3 regions of the Streptomyces sp. TLI_053 genome follow, and region 1 is predicted to be linked to each of the others. Evidence: riboswitches for the same ligand, from Rfam matches in the RefSeq annotation. Region 1 holds a riboswitch; each other region holds the start of a gene.

Region 1 (5,123 bases):
CTGCGGCGGGACGGCCGGAGAGGGGCACCCCGGGGGCGTTCGTGAGGTAACGACCTGCGGATATTCGTGTCCGGTGAGACATTTGACCGCGAGCCGGAAGACGATGTGACGGATCCTCGGACGACCGGCCCTGCGGGGGGCCGGTCGTCCCCGCGCACGGGACGACGTGCCCTCGGGTCCAGCCGTACCCGACGCCCCGCCACCGGACGGTCGGCAGGACGGCGGCGGTGGTAGCGGTGCAGCCGCGACGACTTCCGTCCGCACCCCGGGCGGACGGCCGAGGCCGCCACTGACCGGAGGTCTGTCGCTGATCGAGGAGTCCGTGCCGACCACGCTCGGGTGGTGGGCATGACCTCGGCGTGATGGACTGCGTGTAGTGGACCTTCTCTTCTCGGGGACCGGCGTGGAGGTCGAGGAGATGTTTCTGGTGGTGGCGAAGGTCGACTCGCCGTGCGAATTTGATCCAGAATCACGGTTGGACCGTGGACGACACAATGGCCGTGCGTGTGAGGACGCCGGAGGTGTGATTCCTGCGGCGCCTTCGTGGGACGAGCCCGGCCGCCGCCACCGGTAGGGGCAGCGGCCGGATTGCCGGGGCAGATGAGCCCTCACACGGTCAGCGAGGGCAGTTCCCCGGCCGTGGCTGTTCCGAGTCTCTTCTCCCGGGCGGACATGCACGTCGTGTCCGTCACCTCCGCCACGACCCCGTCCTGGTCAGGATCAAGGTGTAGCCCGCGCTGAGGACCAACACGGCGCCGACGACAGGGACCGCGATCTTCTCGGCCGCCTCCTTGTTGAAACGGCCGACAACCAAGGCGTCGGCCGAGTCTGTCCCAGCCTTGATCAGGCAGTTCTTGCCCATGAGTGTCTTCCGGCGGGGTCTGATCCACCGACCGACTGACCTCGGGTCCTCGACCGGACCCGTCGGCCCTGTCCGGAGGCCGCTCGTCTGCATCCACCGGCCCGGTCTGCGTGACTTCACAAGAGGGCCGCATCGACACGGCTGCCACGCCGTCATGCAGTACCGCGCTGTGCGCGTACGGGGGGAGAACGACGCCGACAGGGTCGTCGACAGGACGGACAGGGGCGCCGATGGCCCGGCCGACCGGACGTGCGGGGCCGGAACCGGCAGCCGGCTCCACCGCCTTCCTCGAGTCCTACGTCGACATCGGCGTCGGACTCGGCGCCTGGCGGAGCTGCTGGATCCGGGGCCCGTGCACAGACCGATCCCGACCCCACCGTCCCGCCCTTCGCCCGCCGCGCCCGCCGGCCGCTCCACTGGTGATACCGGCCCGACGTCCCCGGCACCCCGGCACGGCGGACACCTTGGTGTCCTCGTCGACCAGCACGATTCCCCCTCCCCGGGCCCGGGGCGGTTCACTTCGGCGCAGTGTGAGGCGGAGACCTGGGAGTCGGACGCTCCGATGGCCGAGGAACTCGCGACTGCCGTGGCCGGCCGACCACTGTCCCCCGACCCGGAGCCGTTGGGCGATCACGCCAGCCTGCGGGCGTGATCCAGGGCTCCGGCCCAGTACGAGTTGATCGACAACCACCGCGGTTGATCCGGACGCCGGTTGCGGCCCGGCTGACCGCACTCACCGAGGCCAGGCCGCGGGCTGTGGGCGTGCCGATGCCGCACCGGCGACGGAATCCTCCGCACTGGCGCACCGGTGGCACACGGGAGCGTTCGCCCGTACCGGCGCCGGTACGGGCGAACGCTCCACCGCCCGCGGTTACGGCAGGAGGGAGTTGTCAAAAGCGTCCTGCACCGTGACCGGCTCGGTGCGCAGGCTGCGGGAGCGCGTCGACTCCTCCAGGCGCTCCCCGACGGCCGGCTCGGAGCAGCCGGGCTCCGAGCCGACCGGGTCGCTCAGGTGGTCGACTGCTGGGCGGCCAGCCGGTAGGCGACCAGATCGCCCACCGAGATCAGCGCCAACCCGTCGCGTGCGGCGAGTTCCCGCAGGTCGTCGAGGCGGGCCATGCTCCAGTCGGGCCGTACGACCTCGCACATGGTGGTGACGCCGGACAGCCCGGCCAGTCGGGACAGGTCCACCCCGGCCTCGGTGTGGCCGTCGCGCTCCAGCACTCCGCCGCGCGCGGCACGCACCGGGAAGATGTGGCCGGGTCGGGCGAAGTCGCCCGCCTGGGCGGTCGGGTCTGACAACGCCTGTACGGTGCGGGCCCGCTCGTCGACCGGGATACCGGTGGTCCCGCCGGCGAGCAGGTCCACCGACACGGTGAAGGCCGTACTGTGCAGGCCGGAGTTGTCCGCCGTCATCTGCGGCAGATCGAGCTCCGCGCACCGCTCGTAAGGCACCGCCGCGCAGACCACACCGGAGGAGTGGTCGAGCATGTACCGCATCGCGGTCTCGTCGGTGTACTCGGCGGCCACCATCAGGTCGCCCTCGTTCTCGCGGGACTCGTCGTCGAAGACAACCACGAAGGCACCGCGACGGAAGGACTCGATCGCCTGTTCCACCTGCCGCAAGCGGTCAGTGCGGTTGAGAAGGGTGTTTGCCATCTGATCTCTCCTGAGGTCGGGGAACCCCTGGGCCCGTGGGCCCGGGAGTTCACTGATCTGCGAGAGAACGCGGCCATCCAGAAGGACGCGTGCTTGCGCACACGGCCTCCGCAATGGACGGCGTCAGGTGCGCGGGGAGGGATGGCGAGTGGCAGCTCGCCCCCGTGCACAGACGCCGTTCCGGGGAGAGCGAGCACCGAATCCGGGCGCCGGGGCGGCAAGCCGCTCCTGGCCGGACAATGTGTCGCCGCGCACTACCTTTCATCCGGACTTTCACCGTCGGTCCTGGAGTTTCACCAGGTCAACCAGCCGATGGCGTCGGCTGGGTCGCGGACTTTAACCGCCGGTTCGGAATTGCACCGACCCCGGAGCGCGCGAACACTCGGGAGGATCATGCCACGTATGCGGTGGATTGTGGATGTGTTCCACGGCACACACGCCGACCCGGCACTCGGCGGCCGTGCACAGGAGCTGCCTCGGTCACCGGGAGAATCGGCCACCTGTACGGCTCGGGCACAGGCGAAGCGGACAGCAGCCGTGTGAGGACGGGCCCCAAGAAGCCGACGGGAGCCGTCCGGGATCGGCTCGGGGCGGTGCTGACCCCGCTCGCGCCCGGCGTGCTTCTCCTCCTGCCGCGGGCGGGCGCGGTCGAGGGTTGCGCCGTGTCCTCGTTCTTCCTCCCTCACCCGGTCGACCTGGCAGGGGCGTTCGTAGCGGCCCTGGGCCGGGGCGCGCTGCTGGACGCGACGGTCACGGCACTGTACGAGAGCCTCGCCGGCGTCGCGCCGGGGACGGCCGTGGCGCTGCCGCTCGGTTGTCTGCTCGCCTGCGGCCGCCTCGCGGCCCGCGCGCTGCAGCCGTACCTGGCAGCGCGTCAGGCCGTCCCGGCAGTAGCCCTCGCACCGCTGCTCGCCTCGGGGCTCGGGTGCGGGACGTGGCCCGTGGTGGTGCTGTGCGCGCCGGTGGTGTTCTTCCCCGTTCTGGTCAACAACCTCTGGGCATCCGAGGCCTGGAGCGGGAGGTCCTGGCCGCGGCACGGGCCGACGGGGTCGGAGCGTGGGGGATTGACGCGGCGCATCGAGTTCCCGCTCGCCCCGCCGAGCGTGCTCCCCGGGCTCCGGGCCGGCGTCGCGTTGTCGGCCACCGGCGCGATGGTGCGCGAGTTCGTGATGGGCGGTGAGGGCCTGGGTCAACTGCTCGCCGTGCAGCGCAACGGCTCGGAGACGTTCGGGACGTTATCCACCCTCCTGATGCTCTCGCTCCTGGCCGTTGCCCTGTACGGGGCGTTGCGGCTGGTGGAGGGTGGCGTCGAGCGGCGCCGACCGAGGCGCCTGACGGGCAATCAGGTACGGGCGGTGTACACGGGGCGGGTGCGTTCGGTCCACCGCATGGTGGCGGGGAACAGCAGGTACCCGAGGAGGAAGACCGCGCCCACGAGCAGCCAGCCGAGCCAGGCCAGCCGGTCGGTGAGAGCGGTGACCATGAGCGGCCCGAGAACCCTGGGCAGTGCGGTGCCCAGTTGGAACGCGCCGCCGTACTGTCCCTGCGCACCGGGGTCCGCGAGGTCGTAGCGGAGCGTCCAGCGCGCACTGTTCCCCCACAGCTCGCCGAGCGTCAGCAGGGCGACCGAGCAGGCGAGTACGGCGACCGCGAGCCAGGTGGGGAGGCGGTCGGTGGCCGATGCCAGGGCGCAGGACGCCGCCAGGCCGAGGAACGCCCACCGGTGGAGCCTCGTCGCACCGGCGAGGGTGTCGGCACCGCGAGCCGCGCGGACCTGGAACACCATCACGAGCAGGGTGTTGACCCCGATCAGCCACGAGGCCGCGGGCCGGGGCGCGTGGGTGTGGGACACCACCCACAGCGGCAGGCCGACGGTCAGCAGGATGTCTCCCAGCATGACGATCCCGCTGACCTGGGCCATCGCCAGGTAGGGCAGGTCGCGCAGCGCGGTGAGGCCGGACGGTGCGTCCTTGCGCTCGCGGGTGCCGGGGATCCTGGGGAGGCGCAGGTACAGCACGCACACCAGGAGCGCGGTGCCGGCGTTGCCGAGCATCAGCGCGGTGTAGGCAGCTCTGGTGTCCGCGGCCACGGCGAGGCCCGCCGCCAACACGCCCAGGGAGAAACCTCCGTTGAAGACCGCCCGGCTGTACGCGGACACCGTGACCCGTTGCTCGGGCCCGATCAGGGCGGACAGGATGGCCTGCCGTCCGACGTCCGCGGCGATCTCGCCGGGCTCGATCCGGAAGCCGCGGATCTTCACCTGGTCGTCGGCGCGGCCGAGGAACTCCAGCGTCCCGTCGGCGCGGCGGCGGGCGAGGTCGCCGGTGCGGTACATCAGCGAGCCGGGCGGGCCGAAGGGGTCGGCGAGGAAGCGCTCGGCGGTGAGGTCGGGGCGGCCGAGGTAGCCGAGGGCGAGGCAGGCGCCGGCCACGTAGAGCTCACCGGCGGCGCCGTCGGGGGCGGGGCGCAGCGAGCCGTCGAGCACGTAGGCGCGCGAGCCGCGGACGACCCGGCCGACCGGGGCGCCGTCCGGACCGGGGGTCCAGGTGTAGGCGTCGACGGTGGTCTCGGTGGGGCCGTAGAGGTTGACGGGGCTCAGGCC
Region 2 (5,123 bases), 7.6 Mb from region 1:
GTCGTCCAGCACCCGGTGCGCGGGCTCCGTGCCGGCGACCACCGCGCAGAAGACGCAGTCCATCCGTCCATTCAACCGGCCCCGGGCCGCCCCGGCACCCGCTCCCGCCCGGGTCACCCGTCCGGACCCCGAGCGGGTGCGGGCCCGCGGTGGCCGGGCGCACCGTGCAGGTGGGGCGCGCGGCGCGTCCCGTCGACGAGGAGGTGGCCCGGATGGCGGGCAAGTTCGAGGTGTACGAGGACGCCGGCGGCAAGTACCGGTTCCGGCTCAAGGCGGGCAACGGCGAGATCGTCGCCACCGGCCAGGGTTACGCGAGCAAGGACGCCGCCCACAAGGGCGTCGAGGCCGTCCAGCGGGCGGCGAGCGGGGCGAGCGTGGTGGACGTCGCCAAGTCCGGGGCCGCGGCCTGATCCCGGCGGTCCGTGCGGGGCCGGCCCGGGGCGACACGAGTGCCCCGGCCGGCCCCGCACCGCCGTTCTGGCCCGGCACCGCCGTTCCGGCTCTGTGCCGACCGCCGCCTCTGCCTCCGCATCCTCCGACCGCGAGCCGGCTCCCGGTGAACCCCCGCCGCTACTCGTAGCGGTACAGCAGAGCCTCCCGCTCGGTCTGCTCGATCGCCTCGAGGGTCAGCGACGGGTCCGCCAGGTGCGAGAGCGTGACCTGCGCCGAACTCGGCTGGGCGTCCTTGCCGAGCCAGTTCTCCGGTTTCCACGCCGAGGCGCGCAGGAACGCCTTCGGGCAGTGCGCGAACACCTCCTCGACCGCGACCACGATCGCGCTGCGCGGCGGCTTGCCGACCGCCGTCAACTGCTCCAGCAGCCGGGGGTCGGTGGAGACGCAGGCCCGCCCGTTGACGCGCAGGGTGGTGTCCCGGCCGGGCACGACGAACAGCAGCCCGATCCGGCCGGTCTCGACGATGTTGTGGAGGGTGTCCAGCCGCTTGTTGCCGGTCGCGTCCGGGATCGCCAGGGTGAACTCGTCGAGCACCGACACGAGTCCGGCCGGGCCGCCGCGCGGGGACACGTCGCAGCGCCCCTCGGCGTCCGCGCTGGCCAGGAGGACCAGCGAGGAGCAGGCGATCAGCTGCCGGGCGACCTCGTGGATGCGGTCCACCTGCTTGCGGCGGGCGTGGTCCCCGGGCTGCTCGTAGACCTCCCGCAGCACGGCCGGGTCGCGGACCGAGGCGGCGGCGAGTGCCTCGAACAGGCCGGTGGGCCGATCCGGCCCGGGGGTTGACGGAACGACGGTCTCCGGTGTGCTGGTCATACCGATGAAGGTAGCCGTGGCCGAGTCCGAGCGGCCGTCCGCCGCCCGGAAATCCTGCCCGAACCCCTCGCAACTAGCGATTTCGCGTCGATAATGGGGCCAGGACGCTTTCGGGGCAGGTGGTCGCGGTGATCATCAGAATCTGGGCCGGCCAGGTCATGGCCGGGCACATCGAGGAGTTCTGCGAGGTGCTGACCAGCAGGGTGCTGCCACAACTCGGGCGCACCGACGGCTGTCTCGGCGGCGAGCTGCTGCGCTCCGTCACCGAGGGCGGGCACCGGGTGCTCGTGGTCAGCCGGTGGCGCGACGAGGCGGCACTGCTCGGCTACGCGGGGCCGATGTGGCGGATCCGGCCGGTCTGGTCGGAGGGCGAACTCCGGTACCTGGCCCACCCGCCGGAGGTCACCCACTTCACGCCGGTCCCCGCATCCTGACCCGGTCTGCTCCGCCGAATTCCACCGTCGGGCCTCCGTCGAGCCGCCGTCGAGCCCCGCCGCCCGGCCGGGTTCGGCGGCCGGGCAATTGGGCGGCCGAACAACAGCTATTGGTCAAGTGACCAACTATGCAGTTGGGCAACTGCCCAATGGGGTGATCGGCCAGTTGGGCAGCCGACCAAGAGTGTAGTTGGGCGGCCGCACAACAGGATGGCCGATTAATTGGGTAGGAGGCCAATAAGGTGCTTGGGCAAGCGGCCAACCGGCAATTGGCCAGCTGTACAGCCGAGCGGTCAGACGATCAGCGGAACGGGGTGCACCTCGGCCGCCGGATGCCCGGTGCGCTCGTGGATCCGCTGCACGGCCTCCTTCGACGGAGCCTCGGACAGGCAGTAGACGTGGCCCGACTCCGGATCGGCCCAGGCCTGCTCGAAGGTCACGCCCTCCTCGGCCTGGATCGCCAGGTCCGCCTGGTGAGCCATTCGCAACTGCTCCTCGGTGATGCCGGCCATCCCGTGGTGGACGTCCATGAACTTGGCCATAGCTCCCGCACCTCCCGCGGTCGCCCGCGACGGCGGGTGTCGCCGCCCCGGTACCACCAGCCTGCGCCCGACGCACCCCGGGCCGCCACCGGACACCCGGTCGACGCCGCGGCATGCGCCAGCCGATGCCCCGGTGCTCGCGGGACGACGTCCCGGACGACGCCCCGAGGCGCCCCCGCCGGACAGTTCCGGACTCCCGTGGCCAGGTCGTCGAATGCGCCACCGACAACCCCGCTCCACCCCGACCACCCCCGCAGCGCCCCACCCCGCCCCGCCCGACGGCGACGGCGACAGCGGCGCTCCGGCAACCCCGTGCCGCCATTCCCCGGGGCCGAGTGAAAGAGGCCACAGTGGACACCTCTCCCTTGCTCCGCGCGGATCATGGCAGAATGACGGCAGAAGTAGCAGTGACGTTCAGCGCACTCCGGGGTCGGTGAAAATCCGAACCGGCGGTTACAGTCCGCGACCCGTCCGCAGCCAGCGGCCGGTTGACCAGGTGAAATTCCTGGACCGACGGTTAAAGTCCGGATGGGAGGCGTGCGCGGCGGACGAGTGAGCAGGGCCCGTGGTCCCCCGGTGGACCTCGGGAGGCGGTGTGCGGCGACGAACGGGGATCTCCTCGTTCCGGCGCCCGGTTCGGCGGCAGCCCGGCAACGGGTCCCGTTGTCGTCCGGCGGCCCGCGTACCCCCGTGCCCACACGTGTCCGTGTCCCTCTCCCGTGCCACACCCCGGAGTCCGCGCCCCAAGCGCGAGGAGAACCCGGGTGTTCACCGGCATCATCGAAGAGCTCGGCGAGGTCGTGTCGATCGAGGAGATCGGCGAATCCTCGCGTATCCGTCTGCGCGGCCCGGTGGTCTGCGAGGGCGCGCGGCACGGCGACTCCATCGCGGTCAACGGCGTCTGCCTGACCGTCGTCGACACCCCCGAGGAACTCGCTCTCGGCACTGGTGAGTTCAGTGCCGATGTGATGGCCGAGACGCTCCACCGTTCCAGCCTGGGCGAGTTGAAGCCCGGCGGGCGGGTCAACCTGGAGCGCGCGATGGCGCTCGGAGCCCGACTCGGAGGGCATCTGGTGCAGGGTCATGTCGACGCCACCGGGCGGCTGTTGAGTCGCGAACCGGGGGAACGCGACGCGGCCGGCGAGCTCCGCTGGGAGGTGCTGCGGTTCTCGCTGCCCGACTCCGTCTCGCGCTACCTGGTGGAGAAGGGCTCGATCACCGTCGACGGCGTCAGCCTCACCGTGGTCGAGGCCGCCCGCGACAGCTTCACCGTCAGCCTCATCCCGGCCACCCTCGCGCTGACCACCCTCGGCACCAGGGCCGTCGGCGAGAGCGTCAACCTGGAGGTCGACGTCCTCGCCAAGTACGTCGAGCGGCTGCTGGAGGCCCGCACCCTCCCGCCCCTGCCCGGAGTCGACGCACCCCACGCGGCCAACGCCGTGGACGCGACGAATGGGACGAACGCGACGAACGCGACGAACTCGGCGGACCCGGCCGACGACACCCCGGGGGAGCAGCGGTGAACTGGCTCAACGGCACCGTTCACCTGCTCGGCCAGGACGTCTACCGCTCCGACATCATCGGCAACCTGCTCGGCCTCGCCGCCCTGGCCCTCGGCTGGCAGCGCTCCCGGCTGACCTGGCCGGTCCAACTGCTCTCCGGCCTGGTCCTGGTCGGCGCCTACTGGAGCGCCCATCTCAGCGGAGGCGTCGGCAAGCAGATAGTCGTGATCACGGCCGCCGTGTGGGGCTGGACCCGATGGCAGCGCGCCGCGCGGGGCGACGGTGGCGGCAACGGCGACATCGCCGTCCGCTTCGCCACCGGCCGCGAGCGCGCCGTACTGATCGGCGGCACCGCGCTCGGCACCCTGGCGGTCGGCACGCTCTTCACCGCCGTCCCGCAACTGTCCTGGGACGCCTGGCCGGACGCCTACATCTTCGTCGGCACCCTGGCCGCGATGGTCGCCCAGGCCCGCGGCTGGGTCGAGTTCTGGTTCGCCTGGATCGCCGTCGACCTGGTCGGCGTGCCGCTCGCCTTCAACAACGGCCTGGTCTTCTCCGGCTTCACCTACTCCGTGTACTTCGTCCTGGTCCTGCTCGGCCTGCGCGCCTGGTGGCTCCGCGGCCGCACCGCACACTCCGTGACCGACCCCGTCCTCCAGGGAGCCTCCGCATGACCGAGAACCCCGCCCCGCGTCCGGCAGAGAACCCCGTCGCGATCCCGCCCGGAGGCCCCGTCGCGACCCCGGTCGGCGAGTTCGTCCTCGACCCGGTCGAGCGGGCCGTCGCCGACATCGCGCTCGGCCGCGCCGTGATCGTCGTGGACGACGAGGACCGCGAGAACGAGGGCGACATCGTCTTCGCCGCCTCCGCCGCCACCCCCGAGCTGATGGCCTTCACCGTCCGCTACAGCTCCGGCGTCATCTGCGCCCCGATGACCGGCGCCGAACTGGACCGGCTCAAGCTCCCGCCGATGACCCAGGTCAACGAGGACCGCAAGGGGACCGCCTACGCCGTCTCGGTGGACGCCAGGGAGGGCGTCGACACCGGCATCTCGGCCGCCGACCGGGCCCGCACCGTGCGCCTGCTCGCCTCGCCCGGCACCGGGTCCGGCGACCTCGCCCGGCCGGGGCACGTCTTCCCGCTGCGCGCGGTCGAGGGCGGTGTGCTGGTCCGGCCCGGCCACACCGAGGCCGCGGTCGACCTGGCCCGGCTGGCCGGTCTGCCGCCGGCGGGCGCGATCGCCGAGGTGGTCAACGACGACGGCACCATGGCCCGGCTGCCCGAACTGGTGGCCTTCGCCCGTGAGCACAACCTGGCGATCATCTCCATCGAGGACCTCATCGCCTACCGCCGCCGCACCGAACTGCACGTCGACCGCG
Region 3 (5,123 bases), 7.3 Mb from region 1:
TCCGCGCCCCGCAGGAACTCCTCGACCACCAGCGCCGGTTCGGACCGCAGGAACTCCTCGACCACGGCGGCGCCGCGGTCCGGATCCGTCACCAGGACGGTGTTCCGGCTGCCCTCCCCGCGGACCGGCTTGACCACGGCGGGCAGGCCCACCTCGGTCAGCGCGGCGCGCCAGCCCTCGGCGTCGGTGAGCAGCGCGCTGCGCACACTGTCCACCCCCGCCTCCCGCAGCCGTCGGCGCTGCGCCGCCTTGTCGGTCAACACCCGGACGGTCTCCGGGGTGTTGAACGGCAGGCCGAGCAGTCCGGCGAGCCGGGCGGTGTCGGCGAGCATCCGTTCGCTGAACGTCAGGATGCCCGCGGCCCCGTACTCGCGCAGCCGGGCGGCGGCGGCCCCGTCACCTTCGGCCAGCGTGACGACGCCCGCGCAGTTCTCCTCGAACAGCGGGCCGACCTGCCGGGCGTGGTCGGAGTCGGCCAGCGCGACCAGTACCGGAGCCGTGCGCCCCAGGGCGATCACCTCGCGCGGCGAGGCCGAGCCCTGGTCGTAGACGACGACGATGGCCATCGCTCAGGCGCGATCGAAGAGTCGTGGGTCCTCGACGGCCTCGGCGAGCTGCCGGAGGGTGCTGCGGCGCAGCACCGCCGACCGGGGCATGTCCAGACCGGACTCGATGGCCCGGGTGGAAATCGCGAGGGCCAGCAGGGAATCCCCGCCGAGATCGAAGAAATCGGCGTCCAGGTCGTCGACCGGCGTGCCGAGGACTTCTTCCCAAATAATTCTGAGTGTTTCCGTGGTGCTGGTGTCGGACATACCAGGCCTCTCCCCGTCGGCGTGCATCCGTGAATCGATTATTGGAGCAGGGTTGCGGAACTGTCAATTCCGGGAAAACAGCCGGTTAACCGGAGCCGGTGCCGGAATTCCTGCGGGCAGGGCGAATCACGGCACCGCCCCGGAAATGGAATTCCCGGCGGAACCGCCCCCCTGCGGCCGGTTTCCCGGCGGAATCAGCCGGCGGCCACCGCGACCGCCGTCCGTGCCGCTCCGGCCGGGACCGCCGCCCCGGCCGCACCCTCCGGGACCGCCGCCCCGGCCGCACCGCCCGCGGTGCGCAGGTACTCGATCAGGTCGGCGATGGAGATCAGCGCCAGGCCGTGCCGGCCGGCGAACTCGCGCAGCTCCGGCAGTCTGGCCATGGCACCGTCGGCCATCGCGATCTCGCAGATCGCCGCCGCCGGACGCAGGCCGGCCAGCCGGCACAGGTCCACCCCGGCCTCGGTGTGACCGGCCCGCGCCGGCACACCGCCGTCGACCGCCCGCAGCGGAAAGACGTGGCCCGGGCGCACCAGCTCGGCCGGGCGGGTGCCCGGCTCGGCCAGCAGCCGCAGGGTCAGCGCCCGGTCGGCCGCCGAGATGCCGGTGCTGATGCCGGCCGCGGCGTCGACCGAGACGGTGAAGGCGGTGCGGTGGTGCTCGGTGTTTTCACGGACCATCTGGTCCAGTTCCAGCCGGTCGAGGTCGGCGCCGGTCATCGGGGCGCAGAGCAGTCCGCGGCATTCGGTCATGGCGAAGGCGACCAGCTCGGTGGTGGCGAGCTCGGCGGCGAAGACCAGGTCGCCCTCGTTCTCGCGGCTCTCGTCGTCGACGACGACGACCGCCCGGCCGGCCGCGATCTGCGCGACCGCGTACTCGACGGAGTCGAACGGCTGCTCGGTGTCGCCGGCCGCGTACGAGGTCGCGTCGGCGGTGGTCGTGCCCGTGGTGTGGCCCATCGGAACTCTCCTCGCGCTCGGGGCGCGGACTTCCGGGGCTGCTGGAGCATGGGCGTGCAGGGGCGGTCGTCGACCGCATTCCGGTGGAAGCGGCCCGCGACCGACCGGCCGACGGGAATCCCCCCGGCCGTCGGAAAAACCTGCCCGCCGCGCACTGCCTCCCTTCCGGACTTTAACCGTCGGTCCAGGAGTTTCACCTGGTCAACCGGCCGCTGGCGGCGGACGGGTCGCGGACTGTAACCGCCGGTTCGGAATTTCACCGACCCCGGAGTGCGCAAACGTCTTGAACAACGCCCGTCAACCTCGCACACTTGCCGCGATCTTGACAAGACGTCGGTGAACGGGTGGAGCCGTGGGCTGCATCACACGCCGAACCGGGGGTTCCCGACCCCGCCGTTCGGCGGGCATTGCCAATGCCGTCCGAGCGTGCTTAAGATCCGGACCGCCGATGCCTACCCACGAGTAGTGACCCCCGTTCGACCTGCGTCGAACCACTGGGGACGGGGTCCGAGGGGCGGGCGTTCGGCACTCCGGCGGGGGCCGGAGTCTCGCCGCCCGCGTTCCGGGGGCGGCATTGCGAAACGGGGGCAAGACGTTCATGCACGATCCTTCGAGGAGTCCGGGGCGCTCCGCCGTGTCCGTCGGCGACGAACCCGGCGCAGGCGCGGCCGGGCCGGCGAACGACCTCGGCGCAGCCGTTCCGACGGCCGTCCCGGTCTCCGAACCCGTCTCCGCAGGCACCTTGTTGACGCCGGGTCAGGTGGTGCTGCGGCGGGAGATCCTCGACGGACGGGTCTGGCTGAGCCACCCCGTCCGGGTCGTCGCCCACGAACCCGACCTGCTCGCCGTGTACCTGGCCCACGACACCCGGCTCTCCTTCGGCGAGGGCGAGTTCAGCTGGGGACCGCACGGCTGGAGCACCGTCGCCGACCGCTGGCGCAGCCCCGGTGTCCTGCAGCTGCAGCGCCCCGGCGAGGCCTACGCCGTCTGGGCCTTCCGCGACCCGGAGACCGACGAGCTCTCCGGCTGGTACGTCAACTTCCAGGACCCGTACCGGATCACCGACGAGGGCGTCGACACCCTCGACCACGAGCTCGACCTCTGGATCCCGGCCGACGGCGGCCCGTACCGCTGGAAGGACGTCGAGGCCTTCGAGGAGCGCGCCCGCACCGGCGGCTTCACTCCCGAACAGGCCGCCGCCGTCCGTGCCGAGGCCGCGGCGCTCGCCGCCCGGATCGACCGCGGCGACACCTGGTGGACCGAGCGGTGGACGCACTGGCGACCCGCCGCGCAGTGGACCGCTCCCCCTCCCCCGGCCTGAGCCGACCCCCCGCCGTCCGGGCGGTCCACCCGACCGACCGGCCCGTCGGGGCGCCACCCGTGCCCCGGCGGCGCGACCGCACGGCGCCACCCGCACCGCGGCACCCCCGTGCCCGCGGCGGCCCGCACCGCGGCAGTCGCACCGCAGCAGCCGACACCGCTGCACCACCGCAGTACCGCACCGCAGCACCACAGCACCGCGAAAGGAACGACCGATGCGCATAGCCCTGGTGACCTCCCCCGGCTCCGTCGAGATCCGCGAGACCCCGCGCCCCGAGATCGGCGAGGACGACGTGCTCGTCCGGATCGCCGCCTGCGGGCTGTGCACCATGGAGGCCAAGCTCTACACCGGCGCCATGCCCGTCTACCCCGTGGCCGCCGGCCACGAGGTCTCCGGCCGGGTCGAGCAGGTAGGTGCGCGCGCCGCCGCACTGGAGGACGCCCCCGCCGTCGGCGATCTGGTCACCGTGGACCTGCTGACCCGCTGCGGCACCTGCCGCCACTGCCGCTCCGGCAACAGCGCCATCTGCGCCTCGCCGCAGGGCAGTCTGCTGCCGGACGGCAGCATCAGCATGGGCGCCGGGCTCGCCGAGTACGTGCGGGTGCCGGCCGCCCACGCCTGGCCGGTCGGCGACGCCGACCCGCTGCACGCCGCCATGGGCGAGCCGCTGGCCTGCGTGGTGCACTCGTTCCGGCGCGGCTCCTTCCAGCCCGGCGACCGGGTCGCGGTGATCGGCGGCGGCTTCATGGGCCGACTGCACCTGCTGCTCGCCCAGCACCACCAGGCCCGCTCGGTCACCGTGGTCGAGACCGACGGCACCCGCCGCACCGCGGCCCTGGCGGCCGGCGCCGACCACGCCGTGACGCCCGAGGAGCTCGCGGAACTCCCCAAGGCCGACGTGGTGTTCGTCACCATCGCCTCCCGCGAGGCGATCGCCGCCGGCTTCCGCGCCGCGGCCGACGGCGCCCGGCTGGTCCTCTTCGGCGGCTCCCACGACACCCCCGACGCCGTCCTGCCCGGCTACGAGGTGCACCGCCGCCAGCTCACCGTCACCGGCTCGTACAGCCAGGAGCCCGCCGACTGGCGTGCCGCCGCCGCCCTGCTGCGCGGCGGAGCTCTCGCCGCCGGCCTGGCCCCGCTGGTCACCTCCCGCCACGAACTGGCCGACACCGGCGAGGCGCTGACCGAGAGCTCCGGCTCCCCGGTGTTCCGGGTCTTCGTCGAACCCCGCTGACTCCGCACCCCCACACCCTCCTGACACCCCGTCGGGCGCCCGCCAGGCGTCGGACACCCACCCGCACCCGCACCACCAGGAGACCCCCATGAGCACCACCCCCGACGCCACCCGCCCCACCCTGCGGATCGGCGCCCAGCTCCACCCCCAGCACTGCGACCTGGTCGACCTGCGGGCCGCCTGGCGTGCCGCCGACGAGCTCGGCGTCGACTCGCTGTGGACGTGGGACCACTTCATGCCGCAGACCGGCGACCAGAACGGCCGCCACTACGAGTGCTGGTCGCTGATGGCCGCGATGGCCGTCGAGACCAGCCGGGCCACCATCGGCACCCTGGTGACCTGCACCGCCTACCGCAACCCGCACCTGCTCGCCGACCAGGCCCGCACCGTCGACCTGCTCAGCGGCGGCCGGGTCGTCCTCGGCGTCGGCGCCGGCTGGTTCGAGCAGGAGCACCGCGAGTACGGCTACCCCTTCCCCGGCCCCGGCGGCCGGATCGACGCCTTCGAGGAGGCCGTCACCGCGATCCGCGACCGCCTCACCAAGCTCAACCCCGCGCCCGCCGGCCCGCTGCCGATCCTCATCGGCGGCGGCGGCGAGAAGCGCACCCTCCAGGCCGTCGCCCGCTACGCCGACCTGTGGAACTGGTACGGCTGGGACTCCACCGACCCGGTCGCCGAGTTCGCCCGCCGCAGCGGAGTGCTCGACGACTGGTGCGCCAAGGTCGGCCGCGACCCGCGCGAGATCGGCCGCACCGTGATGATCGACGCCCCGCAGACCGGCCTGGCCGAGGCGTTCG

The links. Region 1 has a riboswitch for FMN ahead of ribB (3,4-dihydroxy-2-butanone-4-phosphate synthase). Riboswitches for the same ligand answer to the same signal wherever they lie in the genome.
Region 2: linked by a shared signal. The riboswitch ahead of BLU95_RS32515 (riboflavin synthase) and the one ahead of ribB (3,4-dihydroxy-2-butanone-4-phosphate synthase) in region 1 are both predicted to bind FMN.
Region 3: linked by a shared signal. The riboswitch ahead of ribB (3,4-dihydroxy-2-butanone-4-phosphate synthase) and the one ahead of ribB (3,4-dihydroxy-2-butanone-4-phosphate synthase) in region 1 are both predicted to bind FMN.

What each region holds. Positions count from the first base shown of each region.
Region 1 covers NZ_LT629775.1:205,664-210,786, reverse strand. The annotation lists gene BLU95_RS41985 (hypothetical protein) at 689-862, opposite strand; gene ribB (3,4-dihydroxy-2-butanone-4-phosphate synthase) at 1,871-2,521, opposite strand; FMN riboswitch at 2,769-2,899, opposite strand; gene BLU95_RS45445 (ABC transporter permease) at 2,929-4,092, shown strand; partial or broken gene BLU95_RS45765 (MFS transporter) at 4,068-4,676, opposite strand; partial or broken gene BLU95_RS45760 (AMP-binding protein) at 4,669-5,123, opposite strand, start outside.
Region 2 covers NZ_LT629775.1:7,759,836-7,764,958, forward strand. The annotation lists gene BLU95_RS32490 (HIT family protein) at 1-63, opposite strand, end outside; gene BLU95_RS32495 (YegP family protein) at 150-410, shown strand; gene BLU95_RS32500 (MSMEG_1061 family FMN-dependent PPOX-type flavoprotein) at 571-1,266, opposite strand; gene BLU95_RS32505 (antibiotic biosynthesis monooxygenase family protein) at 1,395-1,700, shown strand; gene BLU95_RS32510 (SCO4226 family nickel-binding protein) at 1,994-2,242, opposite strand; FMN riboswitch at 2,659-2,786, shown strand; gene BLU95_RS32515 (riboflavin synthase) at 3,007-3,765, shown strand; gene BLU95_RS32520 (nicotinamide mononucleotide transporter family protein) at 3,762-4,418, shown strand; gene BLU95_RS32525 (bifunctional 3,4-dihydroxy-2-butanone-4-phosphate synthase/GTP cyclohydrolase II) at 4,415-5,123, shown strand, end outside.
Region 3 covers NZ_LT629775.1:7,463,313-7,468,435, reverse strand. The annotation lists gene BLU95_RS31275 (ATP-grasp domain-containing protein) at 1-566, opposite strand, end outside; gene BLU95_RS31270 (phosphopantetheine-binding protein) at 570-812, opposite strand; partial or broken gene ribB (3,4-dihydroxy-2-butanone-4-phosphate synthase) at 1,103-1,771, opposite strand; FMN riboswitch at 1,919-2,049, opposite strand; gene BLU95_RS31260 (ribonuclease FAU-1 family protein) at 2,406-3,092, shown strand; gene BLU95_RS31255 (zinc-dependent alcohol dehydrogenase) at 3,307-4,326, shown strand; gene BLU95_RS31250 (LLM class F420-dependent oxidoreductase) at 4,415-5,123, shown strand, end outside.